3 regions of the Exiguobacterium sp. s138 genome follow, and region 1 is predicted to be linked to each of the others. Evidence: a T-box and tRNA genes for the amino acid it is inferred to sense, from the RefSeq annotation. Region 1 holds a T-box; the other regions hold tRNA genes.
The links. The T-box of region 1 lies ahead of KNP91_RS11830 (valine--tRNA ligase). A T-box ahead of a tRNA ligase gene usually reads a tRNA of that ligase, here a tRNA-Val.
Positions count from the first base shown of each region.

Region 2: it encodes a tRNA-Val, which carries the amino acid that the T-box ahead of KNP91_RS11830 (valine--tRNA ligase) is inferred to sense. The anticodon was not compared.
Region 3: it encodes a tRNA-Val, which carries the amino acid that the T-box ahead of KNP91_RS11830 (valine--tRNA ligase) is inferred to sense. The anticodon was not compared.

Region 1 is NZ_JACSMW010000005.1:95,457-106,007, forward strand. Features, by position in the region: gene hemC (hydroxymethylbilane synthase) at 1-68, shown strand, start outside; gene KNP91_RS11815 (uroporphyrinogen-III synthase) at 34-744, shown strand; gene hemB (porphobilinogen synthase) at 741-1,730, shown strand; gene hemL (glutamate-1-semialdehyde 2,1-aminomutase) at 1,727-3,037, shown strand; T-box leader at 3,093-3,322, shown strand; gene KNP91_RS11830 (valine--tRNA ligase) at 3,365-6,007, shown strand; gene KNP91_RS11835 (bifunctional folylpolyglutamate synthase/dihydrofolate synthase) at 6,064-7,314, shown strand; gene KNP91_RS11840 (GEVED domain-containing protein) at 7,387-10,551, shown strand, end outside.
Region 2 is NZ_JACSMW010000006.1:67,214-77,764, forward strand. Features, by position in the region: gene KNP91_RS12485 (ornithine--oxo-acid transaminase) at 1-910, shown strand, start outside; gene KNP91_RS12490 (CsbD family protein) at 1,056-1,253, shown strand; gene nagE (N-acetylglucosamine-specific PTS transporter subunit IIBC) at 1,413-2,921, shown strand; gene KNP91_RS12500 (EamA family transporter) at 2,952-3,857, opposite strand; gene KNP91_RS12505 (YkyA family protein) at 3,951-4,601, opposite strand; gene KNP91_RS12510 (polysaccharide deacetylase family protein) at 4,614-5,462, opposite strand; gene yhfH (protein YhfH) at 5,668-5,814, opposite strand; gene KNP91_RS12520 (nitroreductase family protein) at 6,010-6,621, shown strand; tRNA gene KNP91_RS12525 (tRNA-Val) at 6,765-6,837, shown strand; gene KNP91_RS12530 (YdhK family protein) at 6,881-7,447, opposite strand; gene KNP91_RS15735 (sensor histidine kinase) at 7,600-8,961, shown strand; gene KNP91_RS12540 (response regulator transcription factor) at 8,966-9,646, shown strand; gene KNP91_RS12545 (histidine phosphatase family protein) at 9,660-10,220, shown strand; gene KNP91_RS12550 (phytoene desaturase family protein) at 10,268-10,551, opposite strand, start outside.
Region 3 is NZ_JACSMW010000006.1:80,259-90,809, reverse strand. Features, by position in the region: gene KNP91_RS12605 (quinone oxidoreductase family protein) at 1-482, shown strand, start outside; gene KNP91_RS12600 (YhgE/Pip domain-containing protein) at 674-3,115, shown strand; gene KNP91_RS12595 (TetR/AcrR family transcriptional regulator) at 3,102-3,662, shown strand; gene KNP91_RS12590 (hypothetical protein) at 3,741-4,019, shown strand; gene KNP91_RS12585 (metallophosphoesterase family protein) at 4,072-4,806, opposite strand; gene KNP91_RS12580 (PTS sugar transporter subunit IIC) at 5,145-6,167, shown strand; tRNA gene KNP91_RS12575 (tRNA-Val) at 6,260-6,332, opposite strand; gene KNP91_RS12570 (efflux RND transporter permease subunit) at 6,509-9,613, shown strand; gene KNP91_RS12565 (DUF456 domain-containing protein) at 9,658-10,134, opposite strand; gene KNP91_RS12560 (D-alanyl-D-alanine carboxypeptidase family protein) at 10,229-10,551, opposite strand, start outside.

The DNA of each region.
Region 1 (10,551 bases):
CGGTTGCGACGCGTCTTCTTGATGCAGGGGGTCGTGAAATTCTCGCATCTTTACCGGATGACCTGTAAACGACTGGTTTTGACGGGAAGCCGTCGACCGACTGCGGAGCAGGTGGAGCGTTTGACAGCACAGCGGATTGAAGTCGTCCATCATCCGGTCATCGAAACGATTCCGGTCGATTTTCAATTGCCGACGGAACTCGATTGGCTGATTGTGACGAGTCCGACTGGCGTCGAACGCATCCAGTCAGAGCTTCCGTCCTTGCAATATACGAAGATTGCAGTCGTCGGATCAAAAACGGCGGCGGCGTTAATCAAGCAGGGACGAACACCTGATTTCATCCCGTCCGCTTTTACAGGGGATGTACTGGTTGAAGAATTACGGCCGCTTCTCCGGACAGGACAACGCATCTGTTTTGCCCGCGGGAACCGGTCACGTCAAGAACCGCTCGAACGATTAAAGAATGCCATTGCGGCTGAAGTGTTGGAAGTCATCACGTACGAAACAAAGTTGCGGGTGATTCCACCTGATCTGTTGCAACAGACTGCGTATATTGGTTTACAAAGTCCTTCAGCTGTCGAAGCGATTGCTCCATTGCGTCAAGAGACGACGGCGACTTACGTGACCATCGGACCGATTACCGAGCAAGCCGCTCGACGTTTCGGTTTGACACCACTTTTGGTCGCTGCCGTTTATACACTCGACGGACTGATTGACTGTATTTTAGAGGAGGAACTGTTATGAATACATTAGAATTCGCACGTCATCGCCGCTTGCGGAATACAGCATCATTGCGCTCACTCGTCCGGGAAAATCATCTTCACAAAACGGATTTGATTTATCCGTTGTTTGTCGCAGAAGGAGAAGACATCAAACGGGAAGTCAGCTCGATGCCCGGCGTATTCAACCTTTCACTCGACCATCTTGAAGCAGAAATCAAGGAAGTCGTTTCACTTGGTATTGAATCGGTCATCCTGTTTGGTGTTCCGCACGATCACTTAAAAGATGAACAAGGGACCGGCGCGTTTCACGATCACGGAATCGTTCAAGAAGCGACGCGACTCGTTAAAAAAGTCGCACCGCAACTGACGGTCATCGCGGATACATGTCTATGCGAATATACGTCAACCGGACACTGCGGCATCGTCGCCGACGGAACGGTCGATAACGATGCGTCACTTCCGTTGCACGTCCAAACAGCAGTGTCTCAAGCGCGTGCCGGTGCCGACATCATCGCACCATCTTCCATGATGGACGGATTTGTCGCGGCGATCCGCCAAGGACTCGATGAGAATGGATTCAGCCATATCCCGGTCATGAGTTACGGCGTCAAGTATGCTTCCGCTTATTACGGACCGTTCCGTGATGCGGCAAACTCGGCACCTGGTGAAGGGGACCGCAAAGGGTATCAAATGGATCCGGCTAACCGTCGGGAAGCATTCCGTGAAGCGACAGCAGATGTCGAGCAGGGTGCCGACTTCATGATCGTCAAACCGGCTCTCGCCTTTATGGATATCATTCGGGATGTCCGGGAACGGGTAGACTTACCAATCGTCGCGTATAACGTATCGGGTGAATATGCGATGGTCAAGGCTGCTGCGTTAAACGGCTGGATTGACGAAGAACGTATTGTCATGGAAACGATGCTCGGCTTTAAACGGGCCGGAGCCGATTTAATCATCACCTATTTCGCGAAAGACATTTGCCGTTACTTGGAGGGGTCGAAATGAGCTTAACGAATCAAAACTCAAAATCAAAAGCCGCGTTTGAGCGGGCCTTACCGCTCATGCCGGGCGGTGTCAACAGCCCGGTTCGCGCGTATAAATCAGTCGGCATGACACCGATTTTTGCAGAACGTGCGCAAGGATCACGTCTGTACGATATCGACGGAAAAGAATACATCGACTATGTTTTATCATGGGGACCGATGATTCTTGGTCATGCTGATCCGATCGTGACGGCTGCCATTCAAGAGCAGGCGACACGTGGATGGAGCTACGGCACACCAACCGAAATCGAGTCGGCGATGGCGGAAGTCGTCATCAGCCGTGTCCCGTCGGTTGAAGTCGTCCGGATGGTCAACTCCGGAACGGAAGCGACGATGGCTGCGCTTCGTCTCGCACGCGGATATACAGGAAAAACAAAAATCCTGAAATTCGAAGGCTGTTATCACGGTCACGGCGATTCACTGTTGATTAAAGCCGGATCAGGCGTTGCGACACTCGGACTGCCGGATTCACCGGGTGTACCGGCACAAATTGCCAGTATGACATTGACAGTGCCGTATAATGACATGGATGCGGTTCGGATTGCATTTGAAAAACACGGCGACGATATCGCCGGTGTCATCGTCGAACCTGCAGCCGGAAACATGGGCTTCGTGCCACCACAACCGGGCTTCCTCGAAGGACTGCGCGAAATCACGGAACAGCACGGCACACTGTTGATCTTTGATGAAGTCATGACCGGTTTCCGCGTCGGCTTCAATTGTGCCCAAGGACATTTCGGTGTCACACCGGATATCACATGTCTCGGTAAGGTCATCGGTGGCGGTATGCCGGTCGGTGCTTACGGCGGACGTCGCGATATCATGGAACAAATCGCGCCGCAAGGTCCGATTTATCAAGCCGGTACATTATCAGGTAATCCGCTTGCCATGGCGGCAGGACTTGCGACATTAACGCAACTGAAACCGGAACACTACGAAGAGTTTGACCGGAAAGCCAACCGTTTGTCGGAAGGGTATCTCGCAGCAGCTGCGAAATACAATATTCCATTGACGACGAACCGCGCCGGTGCGATGTTCGGTGTCTTCTTCACGGATCAGCCGGTGACGAACTTCGAACAGGCAAAATCATCGAACCTCGATATGTTCCGCTCATATTATCAAAAAATGGCGGCACGTGGTATCTTCTTACCACCGTCACAATTTGAAGGACTCTTCCTGTCGACCGTTCATACGGACGACGATATCGAGCAGACGATTGCAGCAGTCGAGCTGACATTCAAAGAATTACAACTCGAATTTAATCGTTAAGCAGTTCTTGACGAGCCGTAGAGGTCTCGGATAAAATAAAGAAAGAATAATTTGGAAAACAGCGATGACGGGAAGAGTAGTCAACAACCGGACTGTATGAGAGAACACATCCACTGGCTGAGAGATGTGACAGGAAGTGCTGACGAAGGTCACCCCACGAGCTGGTTCTGTAAGCGACAGCAAGCAGAATCCGGATTGCCGCACGTTACGCGGGCTAGAGGGCACTCTGCAAAGAGTGAACTAAGGTGGTACCGCGGAAGAGCAACGGCTTCTTTCGTCCTTAGATGAGGACGAGAGAAGCCGTTTTTATTATGGATTAAAGGAGCGATTCAGATGCAGGAATTATCAATGCCAACAAAATATGATCCGCAGGCAACGGAAGAAAAATGGTACGACTTTTGGATGAAAGGGGAATACTTCAAAGCCGATCAGGATCCGGAAAAAGCACCGTATACGATCGTCATCCCGCCACCGAACGTCACCGGGAAATTACACCTCGGTCATGCCTGGGATACAACACTTCAGGATATGCTGACACGGATGAAACGGATGCAAGGTTTCGACGTCTTGTACCTGCCGGGAATGGACCACGCCGGAATCGCGACGCAAGCCAAAGTCGAACAGAAGCTCCGGGCGGAAGGAAAGTCACGTCTTGAAATGGGACGTGAGAAGTTCCTTGAACAATCATGGGCATGGAAAGAAGAATATGCTTCAACAATCCGCGAGCAATGGTCGAAACTCGGACTCGGACTCGATTATTCACGGGAACGGTTTACACTCGATGAAGGTTTGTCGGAAGCGGTTCAAGAAGTGTTCGTTAAATTGTATGAAAAAGGCTTGATCTACCGTGGTGAATACATCGTTAACTGGGATCCGGCGACGAAAACAGCCATCTCGGATATCGAGGTCATTTATAAAGACATCGAAGGTGCTTTCTATCACTTCAGTTATCCGTTGACGGACGGAAGCGGTCACGTCGAACTGGCGACGACGCGTCCGGAAACGATGCTCGGCGATACAGCGATTGCCGTCAATCCGAAAGATGAGCGTTATGCACACCTCGTCGGAAAAACAATCACTTTACCAATCGTCGGCCGGGAAATCCCGATTGTTGCCGATGAGTACGTTGATATGGAGTTTGGGACAGGTGTCGTTAAAATCACGCCGGCCCACGACCCGAACGACTTTGAAGTTGGAAACCGTCATGATTTACCGCGTGTCCTCGTCATGAACGAAGACGGCACGATGAACGAAAATGCCGGCAAATATGAAGGTATGGATCGTTTCGAATGCCGTAAGCAGATTGTCGAAGATCTGAAAGAATCAGGTGTCCTGATCAAAGTCGAACCGCATCTGCATTCCGTTGGTCACTCGGAACGGTCGGACGCGATTGTCGAGCCGTACTTGTCGCTCCAATGGTTTGTTAAAATGGAACCGCTCGCTGAAAAAGCATTACAAGAGCAACAAGGGGAAGACAAAATCAACTTTATTCCGCAACGTTTCGAAAACACATATGTCCGCTGGATGGAAAACATCCGTGACTGGTGTGTCAGCCGTCAGCTTTGGTGGGGTCACCGGATTCCGGCCTGGTACCACAAAGAAACGGGCGAAGTCTACGTCGGCAAAGAAGCTCCGGCTGATCTCGAAAACTGGGAACAGGACAATGATGTGCTGGATACATGGTTCTCATCCGCCCTTTGGCCGTTCTCGACGATGGGCTGGCCAAACGAAGGTGCAGCTGATTATCAGAAGTACTTCCCGACGTCAACACTCGTAACGGGTTACGATATCATCGCTTTCTGGGTCTCACGGATGATCTTCCAATCGTATGAATTCACAGGCGAACGTCCATTCAACGATGTCTTGATTCACGGCTTGATCCGTGACTCCGAGGGACGGAAAATGTCGAAATCACTTGGTAACGGGATTGATCCGATGGATGTCATCGAGAAATACGGTGCGGATTCGCTGCGCTGGTTCTTAACGACCGGTTCAACACCAGGAAACGATTTACGTTTCTACTGGGAGAAAATCGAAGCGACATGGAACTTCTCGAACAAATTGTGGAACGCGAGCCGCTTTGCCTTGATGAACATGGATGGACTGACGCATGAGCAAATTGATCTGTCCGGTGAGAAATCACTTGCCGATCAATGGATTCTGACACGTCTGAACACGACGATTGATGATGTGACGCGTCTGTCAGACAAATATGAGTTTGGTGAAGCCGGTCGCGTTCTGTATCACTTCATCTGGGAAGACTTCTGTAACTGGTACATCGAGATGGCGAAGTTGCCGTTAAACGGTGAGGACGAAGCAGCGAAATTGACGACACGTTCGATTCTTGCCTATACGCTTGATCAAATCATGCGTCTGATGCATCCGTTCATGCCGTTCATCACGGAAGAAATCTGGCAGCACTTACCGCACGAAGGCGAAACAGTTACACGTGCCGCTTGGCCGACACGGAACGATTCACTGGATTTCCCAAAATCTGTTCCGGCATTTGAAGCCGTTCAGAACGTCATCCGTTCAGTTCGAAACATCCGGGCTGAAGTCAACGCACCGATGTCGAAACAAATTCAGTTGATGATTTCAACGAGTGACGATCAAGTCCAGCATGATTTAGAAACAAATCTGTCGTACTTGAAAAAGTTCACGAATGCGTCAGAATTGCTCGTTGAACGCAATATGACAGCACCGGAAAAGGCGATGAGTGCCATCGTGACGGGAGCAGAATTGTTCATTCCGCTCGCTGACTTGATCAACATCGAAGAAGAGATCGCCCGTCTGAACAAAGAACTCGTCAAGTATACAAAAGAAGTCGAACGGGTCGAGAAAAAACTCAACAACCCGGGCTTCGTCGGGAAAGCACCGGCACATGTCATTGAAGAAGAACAAGCAAAAGCACAAGACTACAAAGAGAAACGGGCAGCAGTCGAAGTCCGGATCAGCGAACTCGCAAAATAATCTTAACAGTGGCTCAAGTTTTCTTGAGTCACTTTTTTTGAAGGAGTGAAGCAAGCGTGAGAACACGAGAAGATGTACTCGAATGGTTATCGGCGTTACTGGCCTTTGGCATCAAACCGGGACTGAGCCGGATGGAAGCGTTACTGGCGGAACTTATGATTGATCCGGATACGATTCCGACGATTCATGTTGCGGGAACAAATGGGAAAGGCTCGACGGTTGCTTTTTTACGGGAGATGGGGATGGCGCAAGGGCTGCAAATCGGAACGTTCACCTCACCGTACATCATTCAGTTTGAGGAACGTATCATGCTGAACAGTGTGCCGATCAGTGAACCGGACCTGGTTGAGGCGGCAAATAATGTACAGAAAGCAATTATGAACATAGAATCGGCAATCGGTACCGTAACGGAATTCGAAGCGTTGACGGCACTTGCCTTTTATCACTTCAATCAAATCCGTCCTGACTTTGTCATTTACGAAGTCGGACTCGGTGGTTTATATGATTCAACAAATATCCTGAAGCAGCCGAAAGCCGCGATTATTACATCGATTGGTCACGATCATCAAGCGATTCTCGGAGATACGCTCCAAGAGATTGCCTTACAGAAGTTCGGGATCATCAAACAGGGTACACGAGTCATTGCCGGGAAACTGCAGGAAGAATTGACGGTACCGCTGATGGCCTATTGTGGCGATCGGCAGGCGAGTCTGTCTTGGAGTCAGGAAGTGATCCGCCATTACCGGCTGAGTGAGACCGGGACGTGGGCGACGTACGAAGGCATTCCCGAGACACGTCTTGGACTCGAAGGCATCCATCAAGTCCATAATGCGGCCAATGCTGTCGTCTGTGCGAAACAGCTCGGGTGGTCAAAGACCGCGATCCGGCGTGGATTGCGTAACGCCACACATCCGGGACGCTTTGAAATCATTTCCCGCAAACCGCGGATCATTTTAGACGGTGCCCATAATCCGGAAGGGGTGACGGCACTTGTCGAACGCTTGAAGGAAGAGTCAAAACCGGTCGTCGTCCTGTGTTCGATCTTACGCGACAAGGACCGGGAAGCGATGCTTACGCAGTTACGGGAAGTAACGTCAGAGATTTATGAGACGACGTTTGATTTTCCGCGGGCACGGACGCTTGAAGAATTGAAGACGGACGGAGCAAACGCGGTGGAACTCAATCGTTTTTTCAAAGAAGTGGATACGGCAGGAGAGACGCTTATTGTCACCGGATCCCTCTACTTCATCAGCACAGTCCGCACATTACTAAAGGCGCAGTCTTTTACAAAAAAGGGAAAACAGTAAAAGTCCTTGTATACTAAGATTGGGGTAATATAGTCCTAGATTTTATGATCTTACGACGAGGAGACGATGGAGATGCAACGTTGGGTACGTCTGTTTTTAGTTAGTCTGTTGATTTTTACCAGTATTACGTATATACAACCACCACATACAAAGGCCGCAACTGGAGAGAAGCTTAAGATTTTAGAAATCCGTGATGCTTGGTCAGCAACAAATCGAATTGATCCGAATACCACCATCACATCGATGTTGCCGGGACTGGATACGACTAAATATGAGATTAAGATGATGACCGTTAAGGAACTGAATGCCTCTCGTTTTCCACTTGACGGAGCATTTGATGCGATTGTCTTTGATTCGTCTGCATTTTCGGGTACAGATCGCTATTCGATGACTGTGTCAGATACGAAAAAAAATCATAATACAAATAAAATCGAAAACGATATTACAAAGCTGAAAGCAAATGAAATCAACAATGCATACATTAAAAAAGGATTACCAGTCTTTTTGCATCAAGATGTTTTAGCACAAACATCTAGCAATTTTAATTTGATTTTTAAAGATGTACCTGTTTATACCGACATGGCGACGATAATTACAAAATTAAAAGTACAGAAAATCGTTCGTCCTCGTCTTGAGAGCGCCTCTGCGCAACAACAGGGTACAGCCTTGGCAGGCGTTGATAAAAGTACGACGGCTGCTCCAAACGTACCGATTGATTTTACCTATACGACCAGTGTTAAAAATACGAACCAACTAGCGCAACTCTACATTGATTTTGACAGCAATGATCAATTTGACGAGTCGGAAAAAGTGGATGAAAAGCCTGCTGGAAAAACAGGTACGCTGAGCTATAATTTTGATGCTCCGAGCTATACCGGTCCACGAAACTGGATGATACGCGTTTCTAGTAGTGACGGGTTGACAGATTATAAAACCGGTAGTTTTTTGATGAAAGATCAGATCGCGGAAGCAAAAATTCTTCAAGTGACTCGGAGTGGAACGACTGGATCGATTAACGGTTTCATGAATACTGGAACTTTACTGAAGCAGGATGGATTTTATGATTTTAATGTCGAAGTGATCACTGCAGACACATTTAATCAAACCTATTCGACTAAGAATTTAAACACAGCTTACGATATGTTGATTTTTGGCTTTCAGGATTCTTATGGAGCGGCTTCTTTGAGTGATGCTGCATCAAACGCGATCCTTGGATTTACAAACACGGGGCAAGGACTGATGTTGTCTCATGACACGATTTTCCGCCCAAATCAATCGACGGTTCCCGAGCTGTTTTGGGAAAAGAAATTTGCTGATTTAGCAGGGCAAAAGAATTTTACGAACATGGGATACGCGGCGCCGCGTACTTCAGGACAAGCGGTCAAGCAAAATGATGGTGTCATGACATCCTATCCCTTCACGTTAGGAAGCAGTGTCTTAATTGCAACGACACATAACCAGTACTTTGGACTGGACTTGGAGCAACCAGATTTAATTCCATGGTATAACATTCGCGAAAATAGTGTTGCCGCCTCGAACCAGGATGCCGGTCGAACGATTGGTGATGCCCGAAATCATTATTATATGTATACGAAAGGGAACATTACCTATTCAGGTGCGGGACATACCTCGACATTCAGTCAACAGCAGGAAAAAGAATTGTTTTCGAACACGATGTACCGGGCATTCATTGGCGCAAACCATAAACCATTGATTAAAAACATCTTGCCTAACAATCAAGCAAGTTATTTGAACAATGAACCACTCACGATTTCGTATAAAGTAAATGATTATGACTTACGCGATCGGGTACTAAAAACACGAATCTATATTGATAACGAAAAAGTATACGAAAACAATAAACTTCAGAATAACTCATTTGTCAGTCAAACATTTGATGCTAAATTGGTTGGGAAAACTTCTGCGATTATTCGAATTGAGGCAGAAGATGAACGTGGCGCAAAAACTATTGAAACCCGAACGGTTCAAGTGGTTAAGCCGTCATCTTCTTCGCCCTTTACGTTACAGCGGTCAATTAATCCTACAACAATTCCTCAGGGCGAAATGGCAACCATCACATATACTATTAAACCAGAGCCGATTTCACGAACATATGCAATCGGAGATAATGTTTCAAATAACGAAGCGTACGTCGTTAAAATGGAGGACATTAAGTTCAAAGAATTGCTTCCTAATAATCTTGAAATTTTATCGACAACCGGTATAGAAGATGCAGTTGTGACCAATCAAACAGTAGTGGGAGCATTTAAAGGAATAGAATACCGGGAAGACATAGGTTCAGGTAAGTGGATTTCGAGCCAATCGGAGATTACGTTTAAAGTAACTGTTCGGGCAAAGGAAGATGCTGGAACGTATGTACTTGATAAAAAAGATAATACTTTAACATCAAATAAAAACGTCTATCGCTCCAATTCAACCGGAGATCGATTCACAAGTGTTGCGAATGACACACAGTCTTTCCAGGTCCTAGGATATGCGTTATCAAAATCGTATGCAACAGAAGCTAAAATTCCTTCGGTTCGTATCGATCTCAATACACCGTCTTATAAAGTTTTGCCAGAGATCAGTCCGGCAGGTAGTCAATACGGGACGTTGAAATGGTCGATTGCAGACACGGACATTGCAACCATCAATCAAGAAGGGATCATTGTACCGAAAAAAATCGGCACGACGGAGATTAATTTGATTGTCCCTGTTGCAAATGGAAAAGAACTGGTTGCAACTTCCAAATTGACTATTAATGATGTATTTGGCGGGCTGATTGTCCGTGATGTTCCGAGTGTATTGTATGTCGGGCAAACGAAGGCAATGACCGGAGATGCCATCATGCTCTCCGGAACGGACGCCCCGATCAAATGGATTGTGACGAATCCAGGGTCTGTTGAATCAAAAGGAAAAGACACTGATACGTTGAGCTTAACGGGCGTTAAACCCGGAACGCTGACCGTGCAAGCTGTTGTACCGGCGGCAATCGGAACAACGACTTACTTGGCACAATCACAGATTTATACGATAGAAGTCAAAGTGCCGGAATTGACCGTCAATCCGAGTAACTTGGAACTATGGGCTGGGACAACACAAGATGTAACCGCAACGTTCTCACCGGATATCCGCCTACCGTTTGTTCTTTCAAAAGTCAGTGATGCAATTCAGCTGACAGCGACCAGTACCGGTTACACCGTCAAAGGATTGACCGGAACACCAAGCGGTTCGGTT
Region 2 (10,551 bases), on a different contig from region 1:
TATGGTCCTGCCGATGAATACGGGAGCGGAAGCGGTCGAGACGGCAGTTAAGGCAGCACGTCGCTGGGCGTACGAAGTCAAACAAATTCCTGGAGATGCTGAAATCATCGTCTGCGAAGGGAACTTCCATGGTCGGACGATGACGGCTGTTTCGATGTCAACAGAAGCCGAGTATCAACGTGGATTCGGACCACTCTTACCGGGCATCAAAACGATTCCATACGGGGATTTGGAAGCATTGAAAGGCGCCATCACGGAAAATACAGCTGCCTTCATCGTTGAGCCGATCCAAGGTGAAGCGGGTATCCTGATTCCGTACGAAGGATTCTTGAAAGATGCCCAGGACGTCTGTAAGGAACAAAACGTATTGCTCGTCTCGGATGAAATCCAATCAGGACTGGGCCGTTCGGGTAAATGGTTTGCTTCGGACTGGGACAATGTAACACCAGATATGTACATCTTAGGAAAAGCACTGGGGGGCGGCGTGTTCCCGATTTCTTGTGTGGCTGCCAACCACGATATCCTGAGTGTCTTTAATCCGGGATCGCATGGTTCGACATTCGGCGGAAATCCATTGGCCTGTGCGGTATCTGTCGCTTCACTTGAAGTTTTGGAAGAAGAGAAGTTACCGGAACGTTCACTAGAGCTCGGAACATACTTTATGAACCGTCTAAAAGAAATCGACAATCCGATGATTAAAGAAGTTCGTGGGCGCGGATTATTCATCGGTGTCGAATTGACAGAAGCGGCTCGTCCGTATTGCGAAGCATTAAAAGAAAAAGGATTGCTCTGCAAGGAAACACATGAGACAGTCATTCGTTTTGCACCACCACTCGTCATTACAAAAGAAGAATTAGACTGGGCATTCGAACGGATTGAACAAGTCCTCGGCGTCTCGGTTGCACAGTGACAGTCCACTCCCTATCGGAAAGCGATAGGGAGTTTTTCGATTGATGGACCCCTAAGACTGGGAGCAAATGAGAGCAGAGAAATGTTTGAATCTGTTTCAGGTGGGAACATACTACTATGCGTTAAAAAAATAGGGGGTAATGAACATGTCACATGATAGCGGATTAAACAAAAAAGCTGATGGTTTAGTTGATAAAGTTGCCGGAAAAGCGAAAGAAGCGCTCGGAAAAGCAACAGGAGATAAATCAACAGAACGTGAAGGCAAAAAAGATCAGCTTAAAGGCGATGCTAAAAAAACAGTTGGTAATGTTCAACAGAATCTTGAAGATACGAATCGTCGTTAATCTGTACCCGTAAGGTCCCTTATCTAAAGGGATCTTTTTTTATGAAAAAATATGTATAAAGGTCTAGTCATTTAGACGTGTATGTGGAATAATAATAGATGTTAAAGCGTTTTCATCGTCATGTCATTATTTGTTTTTATTTAGGAAAGGATGAAGTGTATGTTGCAGTTTCTTCAACGAATCGGTAAAGCTTTAATGCTGCCGATCGCCGTTTTACCAGCCGCGGGAATTGTCCTTCGACTCGGTTCAGCCGATATGTTGGATATTCCGTTAATGGTGGCAGCAGGTGGTGCGATTTTTGATAATCTTCCACTGATTTTTGCGATTGGTGTTGCGATTGGATTATCCATTGATGCCAGCGGAGCTGCCGGATTGGCAGGAGCAGTCGGGTATTTGGTCTTAAAAACGGGCGTTGACTCGATGAATAAGGATTATTCAAATGCCCAGATTCAGGCCAAGTACGATGCGATTGCCGCCATTGTCAATGACTCCTCGACGAAAGTGGACGGAGCGACCTTAAGTTCCATTGCCAATCAGGCAACCTTAGGATCAATGGTCAACATGGCTGTCTTCGGCGGAATTATTGCCGGTATCGTTGCCGGTTTGTTGTACAACCGATTTTACAATATTAAATTACCGGATTGGTTAGCATTCTTCGGCGGACGCCGTTTTGTTCCGATCATCACGTCAGCCGCTATGCTGGTCTTAGCGTTTGTCTTTGGTTACTTATGGCCGTTCATTGAAGACGGAATCAATAATGCGGGAGAATGGATGGTCAGCCTTGGAGCAGGAGGGGCCGCACTGTTTGGATTCTTCAACCGTCTGTTAATTCCTGTCGGTCTTCACCATGTCTTGAACAATATTTTCTGGTTTGTCTTCGGTTCATATGAAAAAGCGGATGGAACAATTGCGAATGGAGATATCGCACGCTTCTTCGCTGGAGATCCGACAGCCGGTATTTATCAAGCCGGATTTTTCCCGATCATGATGTTCGCTTTACCGGCTGCAGCAGCAGCCATGGTCATGGCGGCACGCAAAGAAAATCGGAAAGCCGTCGCAGGGGCGATGATTGGTCTTGGATTAACATCATTCCTGACAGGGATTACGGAACCGATTGAGTTTTCATTCATGTTCTTGTCACCGGTCTTATATGTCATGCACGCCGTGTTGACGGGTGTTTCCATGGCAGTCGTCAATTTACTCGGTATCTTGCACGGGTTCTCCTTCTCTGCCGGTTTCATTGACTATGTCCTGAACTTCGGAATCGCGACAAAACCGTTGCTTTTACTCGTTGTCGGTCTCGTATTCGCCGTCATTTATTACTTCCTGTTCTACTTCATGATCACGAAATTCGATCTGAAAACGCCGGGTCGTGAAGATGAATCACTTGTAACGGATGCAGGCCCTGTCACGGGTGTATCAGACGATAAGTACGAGCAACAAGCAGCACGTATTTTTGCAGGCTTACAAGGAACGGACAACGTTACAGCGATTGATAACTGTGCGACACGTCTCCGTCTCCAGGTAAAAGATTCAACGATCATTGACGAAGCTGCAATTAAAGCGGCCGGCGCAAAAGGTGTTATGAAGATGGGCGCGAAAAACGTCCAAATCATCATCGGTACGGATGTCGAGTTCGTCGCTGATGCGATGAAACGTCAAAAATAATGCTATAAAAAAACGACCTTTCCTGATTGCTCAGGAGAGGTCGTTTTGACGTGGAACAGAAGTAGTCGATTGTTTCAGACTGCTGACGTAAATCGGATAGAAAATTCCAATCAGGATGATGATGATCCCGATCCACTGTGAACCGGAGAGATGCTCACCGAGGATGAGGACGGAACAGATGACGGCAGTCGGCAGTTCGGCTGCACCAAGCAAGGAGACGCTGGCCGGGCTTAAGTGTGGGGCACCTGCTGCGAATAACAGCGGTGGCAGAATTAAGGCGAACAGACCCAGTGGAAGTGCGTACCAGATCAGTCCCTGTTCGAAATTCGCTGCAGTCAGGAAAGTCGTCGGCGGATACATAATCATGACGAAGAGAAGTCCGCCTGTCATCATATAAAAGCTTTTTTTAATGACCGGTACATGGTTTGCGACCCGTCCGCTCGCAAGCAGGAAGATCGAGAAACTGACGGCTGCGCCGAGTCCGAACAACGTACCGCGCACGTCAAGGGCGCTCGTATAAGCAGCGCTCGCTAAAATGGCACCGCCGATCAATAGGACGGCAGACAAGAAATGAGAACGCGACGGCAGACGTTTTGCCAAAATCGAATCAATCACGACACCAATCCATGTGAATTGGAAGAGGAGAATGATGGCGACTGAAGCGGAGACGGTTTGTAGGCTCTGATAATACAGGTAACCGGTCGTGCCGCTTGAAATTCCGATGGCCATTAAAGTAAGAGCTGTTTTCGGATTCAGACGAAGATTTTTTGACAGCAGGGCTAAGACAAAAATCATCAGCCATCCGAAGAAAAATTGACTTCCGGAAACAGCGGCTGAGTCAAAACCGGCACCGTAAGCCAGTTTGACGATGGTCGACAGGACGCCGTAACTGATGGCGCCGATTAAGACGAAAAGTGTTGCTTTTGAACGATTCATACAGATCCCTCCATGTTTTAGAACGCACAAAAAAGGTTGCAACGGGGCCTTGTCCAGGTTTTTTGGACAGGGTTTGGTTGCAACCTGTGTGAGTTATTTAATGTTGAGTCCAGCCTTTTTGTAAAAGGTTGGCTTTAATTCATTGTAGCGGACGGTCAATTGATTAAAGGTTTTGAGTGCTTCTGTCGCTTGACGGGAAGTCCGGTTTAAATCAGCTGTTGCTTCATCAATCTTAACGAAGTTCGGTTTTTCGGTCAAGTAGGAAAGCACTTTCTTTTCTGAATCAATCGTCGCCGCATAACGTTTCAAAAACGTATCAAAAGCCTTCTCCCGCTCTTTAAAGATATTGATAAGGGCTGTCCCGTCTTTTTTAGCGGCAGGCAACGAAGATAGGGTACTTGTTAATTCCGCAAGGTCTAACTCATCAAAAGCATGGGTACGGATTGTCTGTTCTTGTTTTAACAATTTGACACGGTTTTGATTCAGAGCGGTCAATTCATCCCGTTCATTTTGTGCCCGTTTAATATCATCGGCCCCGGCTTCGAGGACGGCTTGGTAGGTATTGACGGAAATTTCATCTTGGCGTGTCCGTTGCTCGGCGACGACTGCTGCTTTTTGTTCGGACTTCGCTTGTTCTTCCAACTGCTCGTATACCGAAGCAGCCGGATCACTCGAACAGGCACTGAGAAGCAAGAGGCCGAGACAGGTCAAACAACTGGTGAGGATCATCCGTTTATTAATCATGAAAGGAACTCCTTATAAATTAGAGAATTTTGCGAAATTATACGGGACATGAAAATCTTCATCATAGATGGAAAATTGATAGCCTTTTTTCTTTAATCCGGCGACAATCGCAGGCAATGCCTGCAATGTTTGTGGTTGTTCATGCAACAGGATGATTTCGACCGGGCCTTCCGCACGGCTGATGACAGTGTTGGCAACTTCCTTGGCACTATCTTTGTAGTACCAGTCCATCGAATCGATCGACCAGTCCCACACCCGAAGTTTCGCCTGTTCGATCTCTTTTGCAATCGACTTGGTAATGCCGGGTGTTGATCCATAAGGCGGACGTGTCAACAACGGGCTGTGATTCGTCAGTTGGTTGATTTGTTTCTGTACCCGCAGCATCTCGGGAACATACTGCTTTTTCTTATACAACGTGTCGTAATCATGAGTTTCACTGTGTGGTCCGATGTAATGTCCAGCCTTTGCCATCGAGCGGACGACATCCGGTTGCTCATTGATGTTACTTCCGATCAAAAAAAAAGTCGCTTTAACTTCTTGTTCTTTTAATGATTTCAAGATGTCTGAAGTCAAAGCGGTCGGTCCGTCTTCAAATGTCAGATACGCCACTTTTTTAGTAATCCCGTTCCATTTCTCGACGCGTACCTTGTCCAGGTTCGGAGTCGGAACTTCCTGTAAAGATTGGACGGTTTTTACGCTCGCTTGTTGTTGTGTCGAAGTCAAGTACTGATAAACGATGTAACCGCCAATCGGAAGAAGAATCAGCGCCAGCACGATCAAAAGCTTAGCGAAATACTTTCGTTTGGGTTTTCGGTATCTTGGACCAAGTCCGATGGGATTGCCTGAGTTGTATGAATCCATTGATGTCTGAGCTCCTTTACGGAAAATCTTATGAGTTAAATGTAACATTTTGTCTGTTTCATTTGTAACAAAAATATTACAAAAAGATGACTGGATAACCTGTAATTCAAAAAAAGTTGATTAAGATAGAAATAATGTTATATTTTCAAACAAAAAAAGAAGTCCATCCGCTACGGTAGACTTCCTTCTTCAAGCAAATTTGCGATTAGTGTTCTGTAACAGCACACTCATCACATTCTGTTTTATACGATTCGCATTGTTCATCCATTTCTTTTCCGCAATGGGAGCAGGTTTTGACCGGAAGTTGACGGTAAAACTCGGGAGAGGTCTCTTGGTAAAGGGGTTGTTCCATGATTGTGTTCCTCCTCTTAGTATATGGATGTACCAGCAAACAACACTGAATTTATTTTATTGTACTAGTACAGAAGCGGTATGTCAATCTTTGTTTTATAACAGAAGTTTCTTTAGCAAGTCTTGTCATATGACAGGTAAGCGTAGAGGATGATACGATAACATAGTAAACAGATGTACCTAGAGGGGGATCATTATGAATCAAACATTATCTGACACACTATCGATTTTGACAGAACGCCGGTCAGTTCGTCATTACGATGAGACATTCACGCTTTCACAAAAAGAAGTACAAGAATTGGTTGAATTGACGACAGCTGCGCCAAGTGCCTGGAACCTGCAACATTGGCATTTCGTTGCCTTCCATTCGGAAGAAGCGAAACAACGATTAGCTCCAATCGCTTACAATCAGCCGGCCATCAGTTCTTCTTCCGTCGTCATTGCCGTACTAGGGGATTTACAGGCAAACCGAAACTATAATCCGGTTTATGGACCAGCTGTAGAAGCAGGAGGCATGACGGAAGACTTGTTTGACTCGATCAAAGGACAAGTAGAAGGGGCTTACGCGAGAGATGCAGCCATGTCAAACGCAAGTTTAGCTGCGATGCAACTGATGCTAGTTGCTGAAGCAAAAGGACTCTCGACACTCGCGATGGGCGGATTCAATCACCAACTCTTTACAGAAACGTTTATTACAGACGAACGTTATGTCCCGGTCATGTTGATTGCTGTCGGGAAAGCAATCGAAGACGCGAAAAAACGTCCGGCGCTCCGTTTACCGGTCGATCAAGTGACGACTATTCTATAAGTAAAAGAGAGGGGCTGAATCAACATTGAGTTCAGCCTCGTTCATTTTTATTTTTCATATTTTTTTAGAAAAGTACTTGTCAGATGGTTAGTTTCTTGCTATATTAATACATGTCCTAGCAAGTACATAACGTACTGCATCATGATTCTGTAGCTCAGCTGGGAGAGCGCTACCTTGACAGGGTAGAGGTCGCTGGTTCGAGCCCAGTCAGAATCATACCAAAAACCCGTTCATCCTTGGATGAGCGGGTTTTTTTGTTTTAATCATTGGTTTGAAGTTCATCTTCTGTCACCCATTTATGATTTTTAATCGTTTTTCCACCGGTTGTCGGCTTAAAATCGACCATATACACGGTTGTCTGATCGGCTTGATCAATGGTCGCTTTTGCACCATCCATCCCTTTCATGTGATCAGCCGCTAAAGTCACCTCATCACCTGCTTGCAACGGTGAAGCCGGAACCGGGTTGAGTTCTTCCTGAATCACCCATTTATGATTACTGACTTTTTTACCACCGTTCGTTGGTGTATAGCTGACTTCATATACTGTTGTATCAAATGAATCGACGATTGTTGCTTTTGCGCCATCCATTCCTTTCATATGATCAGAGGACAGAAGGACGTCTGATCCGTCTTTAAACTTCGGATTTTCAGCTTGTTTCAGTCCAGCGGGAATTTTCCCGTCACTTGAATGCATCATCCCTGCATGGGAATCGTTCTTATTATCATGCATATCGTGTGAAGTAGAGGAATTGGAATCAGATCCGCAGGCACCTAAACTTAGGACAGCAGAAAGAGCGAGTGATGTAACGAGTAGTTGTTTTTTCATGAAAATTGACCTCCTGTAGTAATTTGGTTATGTGACTACTATACCCGTGTTTCGTGCAGAAACCGTGCAGAAAGAGTGACAATTCAATTACCTGACTGAATGAGTCATTGGAAAAGTGTATCGTAATAGTGAAGAAAAAGGAGGAGCAGGGCGTGCGGCATATTTCATACTACATTGGTCTACTTTTTTTGACTGCCATTCTTGTCATCGGCGGCATTCTGTTCAGTACCCTCTATTTAAACCTTGTGAATCAAAGGACGAATGAAGTGGTCCTCGGTTTGCTGAACCGAGGGAACACGCACCGCGATGTCCTCGAGGAATCATTTCATGCGGAAACATTGGAACATGTCAGTTTGATGGAATCAGCATCCGAATTTACCGTCGTTATCACGGATCAAAAAGGAAAAATTTTAAAGGCTTCGCATCCACTTACTCCCAAAATGAAAGTAGAGCTTATCCATACGGAATTTCAAACACAACGAAAAGATCGGATTTTAAGAGCTCAAGCGGAAACGAAGGGTTTTTTTATGACAGATAGTCCAATCACGATTTCAGGTGTTCATCGTGGGCATGTCTTCATGTTTGCTCCGGAAACGTTAATTCAACAAGTCGTCGACCCGTTAAGACAACAATTCATTCAAGTTGGTATCATTGCCGTCCTTCTGTCGCTTACGACTGTCGTGCTGTGTACACGATTGATTTCAAGACCACTCATTGAGATGGAGCGTGCGACGGCCAAGTTGAAAGAAGGAAACCTTGACGTGGATTTACCGGTAAACCGCTCGGATGAGCTTGGGGCACTGGCACGCTCCATCACACAGTTGGCAAAAGATCTTGATTTTTTGAATCGTGAACGGACAGAATTTTTAGCAAATATCTCGCACGAACTTCGAACTCCGCTGACCTACATGAAGGGTTATGCGGATATATTACATCGTCCAAACTTGCCGGAATCTGAAAAAACAGCTTATCTGTCGATTATCAAAGAAGAAAGCGATCATTTGAGCACATTGATTGAACAGCTGATGTTACTGGCACGTTCCGATACGAATGCATTCTCAGTCGAACGAGTGCCGCTTGCGCTCGATCAATTGATTGTCTCGACGACAGAGAAAATGCGACCTGCAATTGAAGAAAAAGGGCTGCATTTGCATGTATCAGGGGAACCGGTAGAGATAGCAGGAGATGAAATTCGGCTCAAGCAAGTGCTGATAAATGTATTGGATAACGCAAAAAAATATACAGCAACCGGTGAAATCGTCGTCCGATACGGCAGGAATGAAACAGGACCGTATTTTCAAGTACGTGATACAGGAAGCGGCATCAGCCAAGAAAGTTTACCCCATGTGACAAAACGTCTGTACCGCAGTGAACCGTCACGATCACGAAGCCGGGGCGGATCAGGGCTTGGTTTGACGATTGCCTTGGCAATCGTTCAAGCACACGATGCGACATTAGATATCAAGAGTGAAAAGAATGCCGGGACGAGTGTGATGATTCAATGGAAGGTGTGAAGAAATGGCTCGAATTTTAATCGTTGATGATGAACAACGGATGCTTCAATTAATGAAGTTATATCTGGTACCCTATGGTCATACATGTCATTTAGCCGACACGGCCGAAAAAGCGCTCGACATCGTCAAGACCGTTCCCATCGATTTGGCCTTACTCGATGTCATGATGCCCGATATGGATGGATGGACGTTGTGTGAAAATATAAGACGAATGGCTGATTTTCCAATCATTATGGTGACAGCGCGGAATCAAATGGAAGATGTGCTACGGGGGCGCAAAGTCGGTGCAGATGATTATGTGGCAAAGCCGATTCATGAAGGAGAATTATTAGGACGAATCGAACTGTTGATTGGTCGAGAAAAGCGGGAGCAGTATGCATTTCATGGACTGCAGTATGACGTCGCAGGATATCATTGTACATTCGACGGACAAAAAATCTTACTGACGAAAACAGAGTTTCAACTTTTAGGAAAACTCTTGACGTCCGTGAATGGCGTCTTATCAAGAGAACAATTGGTTTTGTCGCTGTGGGGCGATGATCAATCGATTGAACCACGAACGATTGATTCTCATATGCGTCATCTTCGTGAGAAATTGCGCCGTTCCGGTTTTCCAATCGATGAGTATTTGGAGACTGTCCGAGGTGTGGGTTATCGTTTACTGGAGCAGACAAAAGACAGCTAAAAGGAGAATTGAAATGACAACGACAATTTATTTAGTCCGCCATGCACATTCGACCTATTCTACAGACGAAGAAGCACGTCCTTTATCAGAACAGGGGAGAGACGATGCGGAACAACTGACGACTCTTTTTGAAGGGATTAAACCGGACCAGATTTACGCGAGTCCGTATCGGCGAGCGATTGAAACGGTCCAGCCTTTAGCAGAACAATATGGATTAGTCATTCAAGAAGCAGCGGCTTTTCAAGAACGGTTATTGGCGCCCGAAGAACTGCCGGATTTTCAACAGGCTGTCGGTTATGTATGGGAACATCCGGATGAAAATCCGTATGGAGGTGAATCAAACGTTACGGCACAACGGCGGATCGTGCCTGAAATCAAACGATTACTAGAAAAACATAAAGATCAAACCGTCGTCATCGGAACACACGGGAATATCATGGTGTTATTAATGCAACATTTTGATCCGGCATATGGATATGCGTTCTGGAAAACGCTAAAGATGCCGGCTGTGTATCAAATGACATTTAAAGACGAAACCTTCCTTCAGATTGAAGAAGTTTGTCAGCATAACTAAAAAAACAGGAGATTGTCCCTTCGATAAGGGACCTTCTCCTGTTTTGATTATGCTTTTACCTTTTCATGTTTTTGGATTAAATCTGCCGTCAGTTGACCCGACAAAGTGACCATCGGAACGCCACCGCCCGGATGTGTTGAACCGCCGACGAAGTAAAGCCCTTCGTAGAGATCACTTTTCGATGGAATCTTGAAGCCGCCGTTCTTTTTCCGATCGGCAGCCACACCGTAAATCGAACCGCCGTTCGGACCGTATAGTGATTTCAAGTCTTCCGGTGTAAAGCGGTATTCGAATTCAATCGATTCACGTAAGTCGGTCAGTCCCATCCGTT
Region 3 (10,551 bases), on a different contig from region 1:
TACACGGAGCCATTCCGATTGGTTTAACGTCATCGATGGAAAAGGCGGATATCGCTAAACAAGCCGGTGCCGAACATGTCTTTTTATATTCGGATAACTGGGTCGAACAGATTTTAACACTGACGGATCAGCGTGGCGTCGATGTCGTCTACGAATCGGTCGGATCGACGTTGATGAACAGTTTCGAAGTGACGAAAATCCACGGAACAGTCGTCTTTTACGGCATGGCCGGCGGGGATCCGGTCTCAGTTGATCCACGGTTCCTGATGGACACTTCGAAAACATTGACCGGCGGGGACTTATGGAACGTCCTGACGACTCGTGAAGAACGTATCCGTCGGGCCGGTGAACTGTTCAGTTGGTTGGAATCCGGTCAACTGCAAATCGCCTCTCCGACTATCTTCTCCCTCTCGGACGGACAACGGGCTCATGATTATTTGGAAAGCCGTCAGAGCACCGGAAAAATTTTATTGATTCCCTAAGTCTAAACGCATCCTTCCTTTATTGGTTGGATGCGTTTTTCGTCTGGAATGATTACAAAAGAGAAACAATTCTTCATATCAGAAATTCATCGACTTAAGTAGTTGCTTTCCTTCCTAAAAGAGCGTAAAGTAAATCTCATAAAAACCAGAAACTTAAATTAGTTTTTAGTTTCAAGAAGGAGATTTGATTTATGTTTCGCTCAGAATGGAAAAAATTAAAAAGCCCGATGATGATCATCGTGATTCTTGCACTTATCCTCGTCCCGTTTCTTTACAACTCGATCTTTTTATCTGCTTTCTGGGATCCGTATGGTAAGACAGAAAACATCAAGGTCGCAGTCGTCAATGAAGACAAGGCGACGAAGTTCGAAGGAGAAAAAATTGACATCGGAAATCAGTTCGTCAAAAAACTGAAAAAAAATGATGACTTTGACTGGCAGTATCTCTCACGCAAAGATGCGGCTAAAAAGCTTCGCGCCGGTGATATTTACATGACAGTCGTCATCCCGAAGAAGTTTTCTCATAATGCGACTACGTTACTCGACGATCACCCGAAAAAAATTGAGCTGGAGTATTATCTGAATCCGGCCAAAAACTATTCCGGTACGCAGATTTCCAGCGCCGCTGCCAAACAATTAAACGAAAAAATCCGTAAATCCGTCACGAAACAATACAGCAGTGCGATTTTCGGATCCCTTAAAAAAATTGCCAAAGGACTCGAAGATGCATCCGAAGGTTCGGCGAAACTCGAGGACGGAGCGAAGAAAACAACAGATGGCGCCAAAACACTGACGACGAATCTCAGTAAATTAACGAGCGGGACAAATGAGTTGTCCACAAACTTAACAAAAGCCGCAGACGGTTCCGTTCAGCTGACAAGCGGTCTCAACACATTAAGCGGTGGAACACAAACACTAGCTGAGAAATCTGGTGAATTATCGAGCGGCCTCAATCAACTCGATGACAACAGCGGGAAGTTAATGAAAGGTTCAGCCGATTTGCAGGCCGGATCAACGAAACTTCGCCAAGGTCTCGAAAGTTCAGCTGCCGGATCGACGAAACTTCGTCAAGGTCTCGAGAGTTCAGCTGCCGGATCGACGGAACTCCGTCAAGGTCTCGAAACAGCTTCGGCCGGTGCGTCGAAGCTCGACAAGAACTTGCCACAGTTCACAGCCGGTCTCGACCAATTGAACGCCCGGGCTCAAGAAGCCAATGCCTCGCTGGCAGCAGTCAACGCGGCAGCGGATACGCTGAAACAAGAGTTGAGTTCACGTCGTGAAGCGCTTGAAGCAAACGTCGCGAGCATCAAGGACGTCATTGCTTCATCTGAAACGTTAACGGAAGAAGAAAAAGGTGCTTTGCTTCAATCCATCGCAACGATGGAACAAAACGTTCAAAATTTAGCACAGCAAGAATCTGCTCTTGATGCCAGTCTTGCTCAAGCAAATGACGCCACAGAAAAAATCAATCAGCTTGCAGTTGGTGGTCAAAGTATCGCTTCTGCTGTTTCGCAACTCGATGGTGGGCTAGCACAACTGCTTGACGGTTCAAAACGATTAGAACAAGGACAAACCCAACTACTTGCTGGTTCAAAACAATTAGAGCAAGGACAAACTCAACTACTTGCCGGTGCAAAAAGTCTCGAACAAGGACAAGGCACGCTCACGCAAGGTTTGACGGCTTATACAGACGGCGTGCATAAAGCAGCTGCCGGAAGCAGCCAGTTAACAGCTGGGGCACAACAGCTGGCAACCGGTGCGAACGATGCCAGTACAGCATCCGGTCAATTGACCTCAGGTCTCGGACAGTTATCGGACGGTGCCGTTGCCATTTCCTCCGGTGCCGGTCAACTGACAGACGGAGCATCGCGTCTCGCAGACGGTAACTCTAAACTTGCAGACGGAGCCAACACATTGAAAACGGAACTCGGTAAAGGGGCAAAAGATGCGACTGTGAAACCATCGAATGCCCGGGATAATATGCTCGCTGAGCCCGTCGTCTTAAAAGAACACGATTATTCAACCGTCAACAACTACGGATCCGGTCTTGCAGCTTACATTCTCAGCATCGCTTTATTCGCCGGTGCGTTGATGTTCTCTTCCGTTTACCAGATCCGTCCTGAACACGGCGAGACATTAACATGGCGTTTCCTCGTCGGTAAACTATCGATCATCTTACCGATTGGTGCGCTACAAGGGATTGCGGCTTCCGTCGCTATCGTCTATGTACTCGATGCCGATGTCGCAAGTACGCCTGCGCTGTACGGATTTGCCGCCTTAACAGGTATGACCTTCATTACGTTACTCTTTACGTTAACAATGCTCTTTGGTCGGGTCGGACAATTCAGCGCCTTCCTACTGTTGTTACTGCAAATTGGCGGCAGCGGCGGAACATTCCCGGTCGAAATGACACCAAGCTTTTTCCAATCGATTCACCGCTTCCTGCCGATGACATATTCAGTCACAGGTTTCCGTGAGGCACTTGGAATCGGCGTTACTGACACACTCATCACAAACGGACAAATCCTTGGTTTGATTCTGTTTTCTGCACTTGTTATCAGCTTCGCTGGTGCTTTAGGCGGAAAACGAATCTTACTCTCAACGAAAGCGAGAAAACGCCATGACACTGTCTGATAAAGAACATCTCATTTTAGATGCAGCGATGTCCTGCTTTTCAGAACTCGGATATAAAGGAACGACCATCGAACGGGTTGCCAAACGAGCTCATGTTGGAAAACCAACTGTCTATCAATTGTTTGAAAGTAAACTTGATTTGTTTGAATCCCTCGTCACACGGGTCTTGCAGGAGATGAAAGCAGAAGCGGAAAACGCCTATACGACGACAGCTTCTGTCGAAGAAAATAAACAGGCGATGATTGATGCCATTGTCAATCATCAACAGCAGCATCTGTTTATCTTACAAATCACACAAGAAACCCAGACACTGAAACTTCAGGAGATGTCGGAGCTACGGATTCGAATCGAGCAGCATATCGTCGAATATATAAAGAATCTGCTGGAAACACGGTTGGAACTTGAAAAACGTTCTCCGGCCGTTCCGGTCGAAGTAACTGCGTTCTTACTGTTCAAGACGTATATTGCCTTGATTTCTGAATGGCCGCTGATTGGGAAACCGCTTGATTTAAAAACAATCAGTCAAGCGATGTTAAAATTGTTATAATGAAAACAGCCTCTCGATGAATGGAGAGGCTGTTTTTGCGTGATCGATCCTTACTCGTACTTGAATGGAGTGTTTTATTTGTCCCAGCTTTTACTGTCCAATTTTCTGTTCACGTTAGCTTTGCTGGTCTACGTCATTGTATCGCTCGTTGATATGTGGAAATCGTACACCCGCACCAGCTCCAAAACAGATTTTCTGTTTTTCATTTTAACATTGATCACCTTATTTATCGGATTTCTTGTATCCCCTTTCCTTGCGCTTGCCTTTCAATGGAAACGAAGCCGGACGAAACGGATCATCGGGATTTTACTTATCGCCGTCCCTTTAATGCTCGTTCTTGTAAGCCGTTTTTTATAATCACATGTGTCATCCATCGAACGATCCGTGCTTATTCAAGCGGATCGTTTTTTCATGTTCTTCCGCCTAAAAACAGTTTACGCAACAGTTCTTTTTCCGGCATCGGTGCCGCATTAAACGCTTCAAGGTACGGTCGGTCATCGTACTTCACTTCAATGACATTCACGTTCCACTCTCCGCTGTTCAGTTCGACTACCGCAAATGGTGCTACAGCTTCCGGCTGACAGCCTAGCGCCCCCGGATTCAGGTAAGTTATCCCCATCGCCCGGACCAACTGTTTCGGATGATGATGCCCAAAGCAAATCAGACTCGCCTGCTCGCCTTTAAAGAGCTCGGGCAGGGATTGTTCTGTTCCGTCCACCGTATCTGCCAACGGTTCCTCTCCAATCGCTTTTGTTTCATCCAGATACGCATAATGTGTAAACAATGCTTCCTGTTCCGAAAATGTTTTTCGGACGGTTCTTGGGAGCTGCTCCAAAAAACGTTGATTGTCCGGTGTTAACTGATCGGCAATCCATTGATGATGGTTTTTCGCATGACGGTAACTATCCGGATATTTTTGACTATGGATCAACGCAAGGACATTTTCGTCATGATTTCCGCTGATGGTCGTCATGTGTGGTGTCGATCGCACAATTTCGATGACTTCATTCGTTTGTGGTCCGATGCCAATCAAATCTCCGAGACAGAAAATTTCTGAGACATCTGCTTCTTCCGTTATTCTTTTTAAAACTGCTTCTAATGCCGTTGCATTGCCGTGAATATCCGTAATGACTGCAAATTTCATGAAACCGCCTCCAATGTTCAACTTATGCCATTCTTATCTTTCCCCTGATTTTAAGTTCAAAAATCACGAAAAATAAATTGTCAGAAAATATTGATTATTCATCTTACCCGTGTTAGGCTTAGAAAAATTCACGGAGAGGGGAATACACTTTATGTATGTAAACCACATTGCTGGCCGACTGATTATTCTATGCTCGAGGGACTGAAACCTTTTCCGCTGATTTTCGGAATTGATTTTGGGCCCTCCTTTCGATGCATCGAATGAGGCGCCCGCAGGAATACTGGCGCCTATCCGATACCGGATAGGTTTTTTTCATGGCAAAGCGAAATAGAGAGAGGATGAGTGAGTTGAAAGAATATGCGATGGATCGAATGGTGAAAGTATCTGCCGGGATGGCAAATGCCGTGTTAGTGACGTTAGGGGTAGGATTATTGATTGAGACGTTCGGAAATCTCTTACATATTGAAATGTTACTGACAATCGGCGGCGTCGCCAAAGTCTTACTCGCCCCCGCACTCGGAGCCGGAATTGCTTATCAGCTTGGCGGAAACACCTTAGTCTTATTCAGTGCGATGATTGCCGCGACGATTGGCGGAGCCGCACTTCAACCGACGGATGCCGGTCTTGTCCTCGTACCGGGTCAACCAATCAGTGCGTTACTCGCAGCTGCTGTGGCCGTCTTCGTCGGAAAACGGATGACAGGGAAAACAAAATTCGACATGATGGTCATCCCGGTCAGTGCTGTTCTCGCCGGCGGTTTTACCGGTCTTGGTGCCGCTGCCGTCACAACACCTCTCCTCACACGATTCAGCGCAATGGTTACTGCGTCCGTCGAGTCTTCACCGATTGCAACATCACTTGTTATTGCTCTTATCTTTAGTGTCTTATTGATGTCACCCGCTTCATCGGCTGCACTCGCAATCGCCCTTCAACTCGACCCGGTCGCCAGTGCCGCTGCTTTAATCGGTTGTTCAGCTCAGTTTGTCGGATTTACATTGATGGCATATCGTCAAACAGATCCCGGCGGTTTGATTGCTTCGTTCTTCGTCACACCAAAGGTTCAGTTTCCGAACATCGTTAAGAATCCAAGACTTGTCGTCGCTCCGTTCCTGGCCGCGATGATCTCGGCACCCATCGCCACACTTGTTCTTTCACTTGAAGTACCTTATGAACTTGCGGGTCTCGGATTAAATTCAATGATTGCCCCACTCAACATCTTCGTTAATCAGGGTTTTAATGCGTTCCTGATCTTTTTTGCAACCGGCGTCGTCCTTCCCGGTGTCTTGACGCTCGTCTTTTACCGCATGACGACGATGGCCGGTTGGACAAAGATGGGCGACCTTCGATTAGAAATTCAATAGGTGCTCACGTTGCTGTTCCCTCATATAATGAAGGAACAGCTTTTTTACATGAAAAAACTCCCGTTCATCGTGTGATGAACGGGAGCTCGGTATGATTCTGACTGGGCTCGAACCAGCGACCTCTACCCTGTCAAGGTAGCGCTCTCCCAGCTGAGCTACAGAATCATGATCGTGTGTCCTGGGTATATGTTTATTATAGCAACATATTGAAAACTGTAAAGACTTTTCTCTGATTTTTTTTATTATATTTTTTCTTTCTGCTCTACAGTTCAAAGTTGCAGGGTTTCGTTTCGTCCTCTACTATGTAAATAAGCACATATAAAATAAAGGAGGGGTAACTGTTGAATTTTTTAACAAGGTTTAGTTTAAAGAACTCTGTCGCTGTATTTATTATTGCTATTTTATTAGTTTTGGGCGGCGTATATTCGTTTTCTCAGCTTAAAGTGGATCAATTTCCTGAAATTGAATTTCCTCAAATTTCAGTAGAAGCTGTGTATCCAGGCGCATCTCCGGATGATGTCGATAAACAGGTCGTCTCAAAACTCGAGACAGCACTGAAAGGGATCGAGGGCTCGACAAAAATCACGAGCTCTGCTTATGAAAGTATCGGGATCATCAATATCGAATTCCCATTTGATACCGATATGGACAAGGTCGAACAACAAATCGATGCTGCGATCCAGGATGCTAACCTTCCGGAAGAAGCGACAACGAAGTTAAACCGCTTCTCATTTGGATCGTTCCCAATCTACAACATTTCCTTCTTTAGTAAAGACGGAAAAGAGATTGAGTCCCTTCTAAAAAATGAAATCGAACCGGAACTGAATAAAATTCCGGGCATCAACAGTGTTTCTGTTGGTGGTTACAAAGATGATTTAGTCCAGATTACTGTCGACAACAAAAAGGCAACAGCGGCCGGTTTATCGTTATCAAGCATTAAAGAACAAATCAATGCCAAATATGTTTCCTTCCCGTCTGGTCAGCTCGCAGAAGGTGATTCGAAGATTCCGATCCGGGTCGAAGAAAAACTGGAAAACTTGGATAAATTAAAAAATCTTCAATTGACGTCAAGTGTTGCTTCCGGTGCTGCTTCCGGCGGCCAGGGTCAACCTGCCCAATCAGGACCCCCGGCTGGTGCTACCGACGAAACGGGTGCTCCGACAGAACAAGCGGAACCGGTTCGTCTTTCAGACATCGCTACCATTGAAGCTGTCTCGAAGCAAAGTGAAAAAACACGTTATGATTTAAAAGATTCTCTCTCGATGGCGATCACCAAAAAACAAGACGCTAATACGGTTGAAATTGCTGACGGCGTCACAAAAATCTTAAACAAATATGATGACCAAATCGATTATACGATTGGTATTGATTCTGCGAAAGACATCGAAGAATCCGTCGCTACGCTTGTCAAAGAAGGATTACTCGGGGCCTTGTTCGCTTCACTGGCTGTCCTTTTGTTCCTACGGAATATCCGGGCGACGATCATTGCAATCGTCTCAATTCCGCTGTCACTCTTGATTGCGGCCATCTTCTTGAACTGGCAAGCTATTTCATTAAATATCATGACACTCGGTGGTATGGCAGTTGCTGTCGGCCGGGTCGTCGATGACAGTATCGTCGTCATTGAAAACATTTTCCGACGGGTCCGAAAATCAGATGACGGTATGACAGATGAAGTCATCGAACAATCAACAAAAGAGATTTTAAAAGCCATCACGTCTTCGACGCTTACGACCGTCGTCGTCTTCTTGCCGATCGGCTTTGTCGGCGGTATCACAGGTAAATTCTTCTTACCGTTCGCCTTAACCATCATCTTCTCGTTACTCGCTTCCCTACTTGTCGCGATTACAATTGTACCGATCTTAGCGAAGTTCGCCTTTAAAAAGGTACCGGCGGAAGAAAAAGAAGGCGTCTTACAACGGTGGTACGGCACACTGATTGAAAAATCATTGTCGCATAAAGCGATCATCTTAGTTGTTTCCTTCTTGTTACTCGGTGGTTCGCTTGCCATCGTACCGCAACTCGGCTTTACGTTCATTCCGAATGAAGCTTCAAAAACATTGACTGCTTCACTGGAGCTTCCTGCTGCAACGTCGCTTGAGAAAACAAGTGATGTTTCGCTGAACATGGAAAAAATGTTTGATCAGGAAAACGCCATTGCTGATGTCACGACATCCGTCGGAGCACGTGACTTCACGACCGGATTGCGACTTGACAACAAAGCCAGCTACTTCTTGAATTTAAAAGACGGGGCTGATGTCGAAAAAACGATCAAATCCCTCGAAACCAAAATGGATGATATCGCAAAAGAAGATGGTGTCGACGTCAAAATCAGCGTTGCTGAACTGTCGACAGGTGGTCCCCCATCCAATAATAATGTAGATGTTGATTTGTTCTCGACTGATTTAGAAGCGCTCCAAAAAGCAGCTAAACTGGTGGAAGACAATATGAACAAAAACAATGATTTGAAATATGTTACGAATAACTTTAGCGAGAAACAAAAACAATTCCTTGTCGAAATTGATTCTGAAAAAGCCAGTGATCGTGGTTTATCCGGCTTCCAGATTCTTGGTACGGTCAACGACCAGACTAAACCTGTCACGGTCGGTACACTGAACCTTGATGACAAAGATCAGGACGTCCAATTGTCTTACAAGGAAGACTTGACGTCGAAAGAAGATCTTGAAAATGTCCAGCTCTTCTCGGCTGCCGGTCCTGTCGCCTTAAAAGATGTCGCAACCGTCAATGAAGTCGATACCTTCACATCGATTCAAAAACTGGACGGTAAAGTCTATGCCCGCGTTTCGGGTCAAGTCAAAGGCGATAACGTCCAAACGGTCTCCAGTGACGTCAAAGCTGCTGTCGAAAAAATTGACTTGCCGGACGGCGTTTCCTTAACAAGTGGCGGCGGAAATGATGATACGGTTGAAATCTTCCAATCTCTCGGAATTGCCATCGTCGTTGCCATCGGTCTCGTTTACTTGACGATGTTAATCACGTTCGGAAAAGCACGGATTCCGTTCATCATCTTGTCATCGCTCATTTTCGTTCCGATCGGTTCGCTCGTTACACTGTTCCTAGCTAACGAACCATTGTCTGTCAGTGTTATGATCGGATTCCTCATGCTGATCGGAATCGTCACGACCAACGCGATTGTGCTTGTTGACCGGATTGGTCAGAACATCACACGTGGACTTCCGGTTCGGGAATCCTTGATTGAAGCCGGTAAGACACGACTTCGTCCCATCCTGATGACGGCATTCGCTACTATCATGGCGCTTGTCCCGCTCGCACTGACAACGTCATCCGGTACCCTGATTTCAAAAGGTCTCGCCTTGACTGTCATCGGCGGATTGACGACGTCAACACTCTTGACGCTCATCATCGTCCCGGTCGTCTACGAGCTCTTCTTCTTCAAAAAAGTAAAAAAAGAACGTCAATCTTAATCTAAAAAAATCCTCCCCTCTTGATGAGGGAAGGATTTTTTTGATTATTTTTCGAGCAATTCATCTGTCCGATCAATCGTTCCATTATGTTTCGCGACCAGTCCATCCAGTACGGATGGTTCGAATTCTTCCCCGATTGCAATGATTCCCGTCTTACCAGGTGGAATCACACCAAGTGTCCGTTTAAATGTTTCTTGAACAGCTTGATTCTCTTTTAAGTCTTTTGATCCGCCAATCAGCATCCCGGTCATCGAACCTAATAAAATACCGAACGGTCCCCCGAGAATCCCGACTGCCATACCGATTAAAGAACCTTTAAAGGCTTTGTTGGAGCCGCTCAAGTCGACAGCATCTTCAAAGGAAAAAGCTCCGCTTTCACTTCGTTTAATGACAGCGATTTGTTCAAAATCGACTTGGCCATTCGCATGATATTTCTTTAATTCACTGAATACCTGATACGAGGTCGCTTCTTCTTCAAATGTAAAGGTCATGATATGGTGCTTTTCTTCTTTTTTCGCCACAACTTTCCACCTCTTTCGAAAAAAGGCAGACCGCTGCTGCTGACGATGAGGAATACACCATTTCTTTACCATTTAAAGCTTGAAGTGAAACCTGTTACGGTGTACTTGGTTTACCCGGTGCCAATTGATAGTATTCTTCCATTGTCAATCCGGTCATTTTCAGCTGCGCCGCAAGCGTTGCTCCGACATAACGGTAATGCCAACTTTCATATGTGTAGCCTGTCCATGATTCTTTTCCGAGCGGGTAACGGAGATGGAATCCAAAACGGTGGGCATTGGCAGCCAGCCATTTTGCTTCTTTTGTACTTGAGAAGCTGAACTTGGCATATTTTGATGAATCGGCGCCTCCGATATCAAAACCCAGTCCTGTTTGATGTTCACTTTTTCCCGGCTGGGCACTGTACGTGCTGGCTTTCT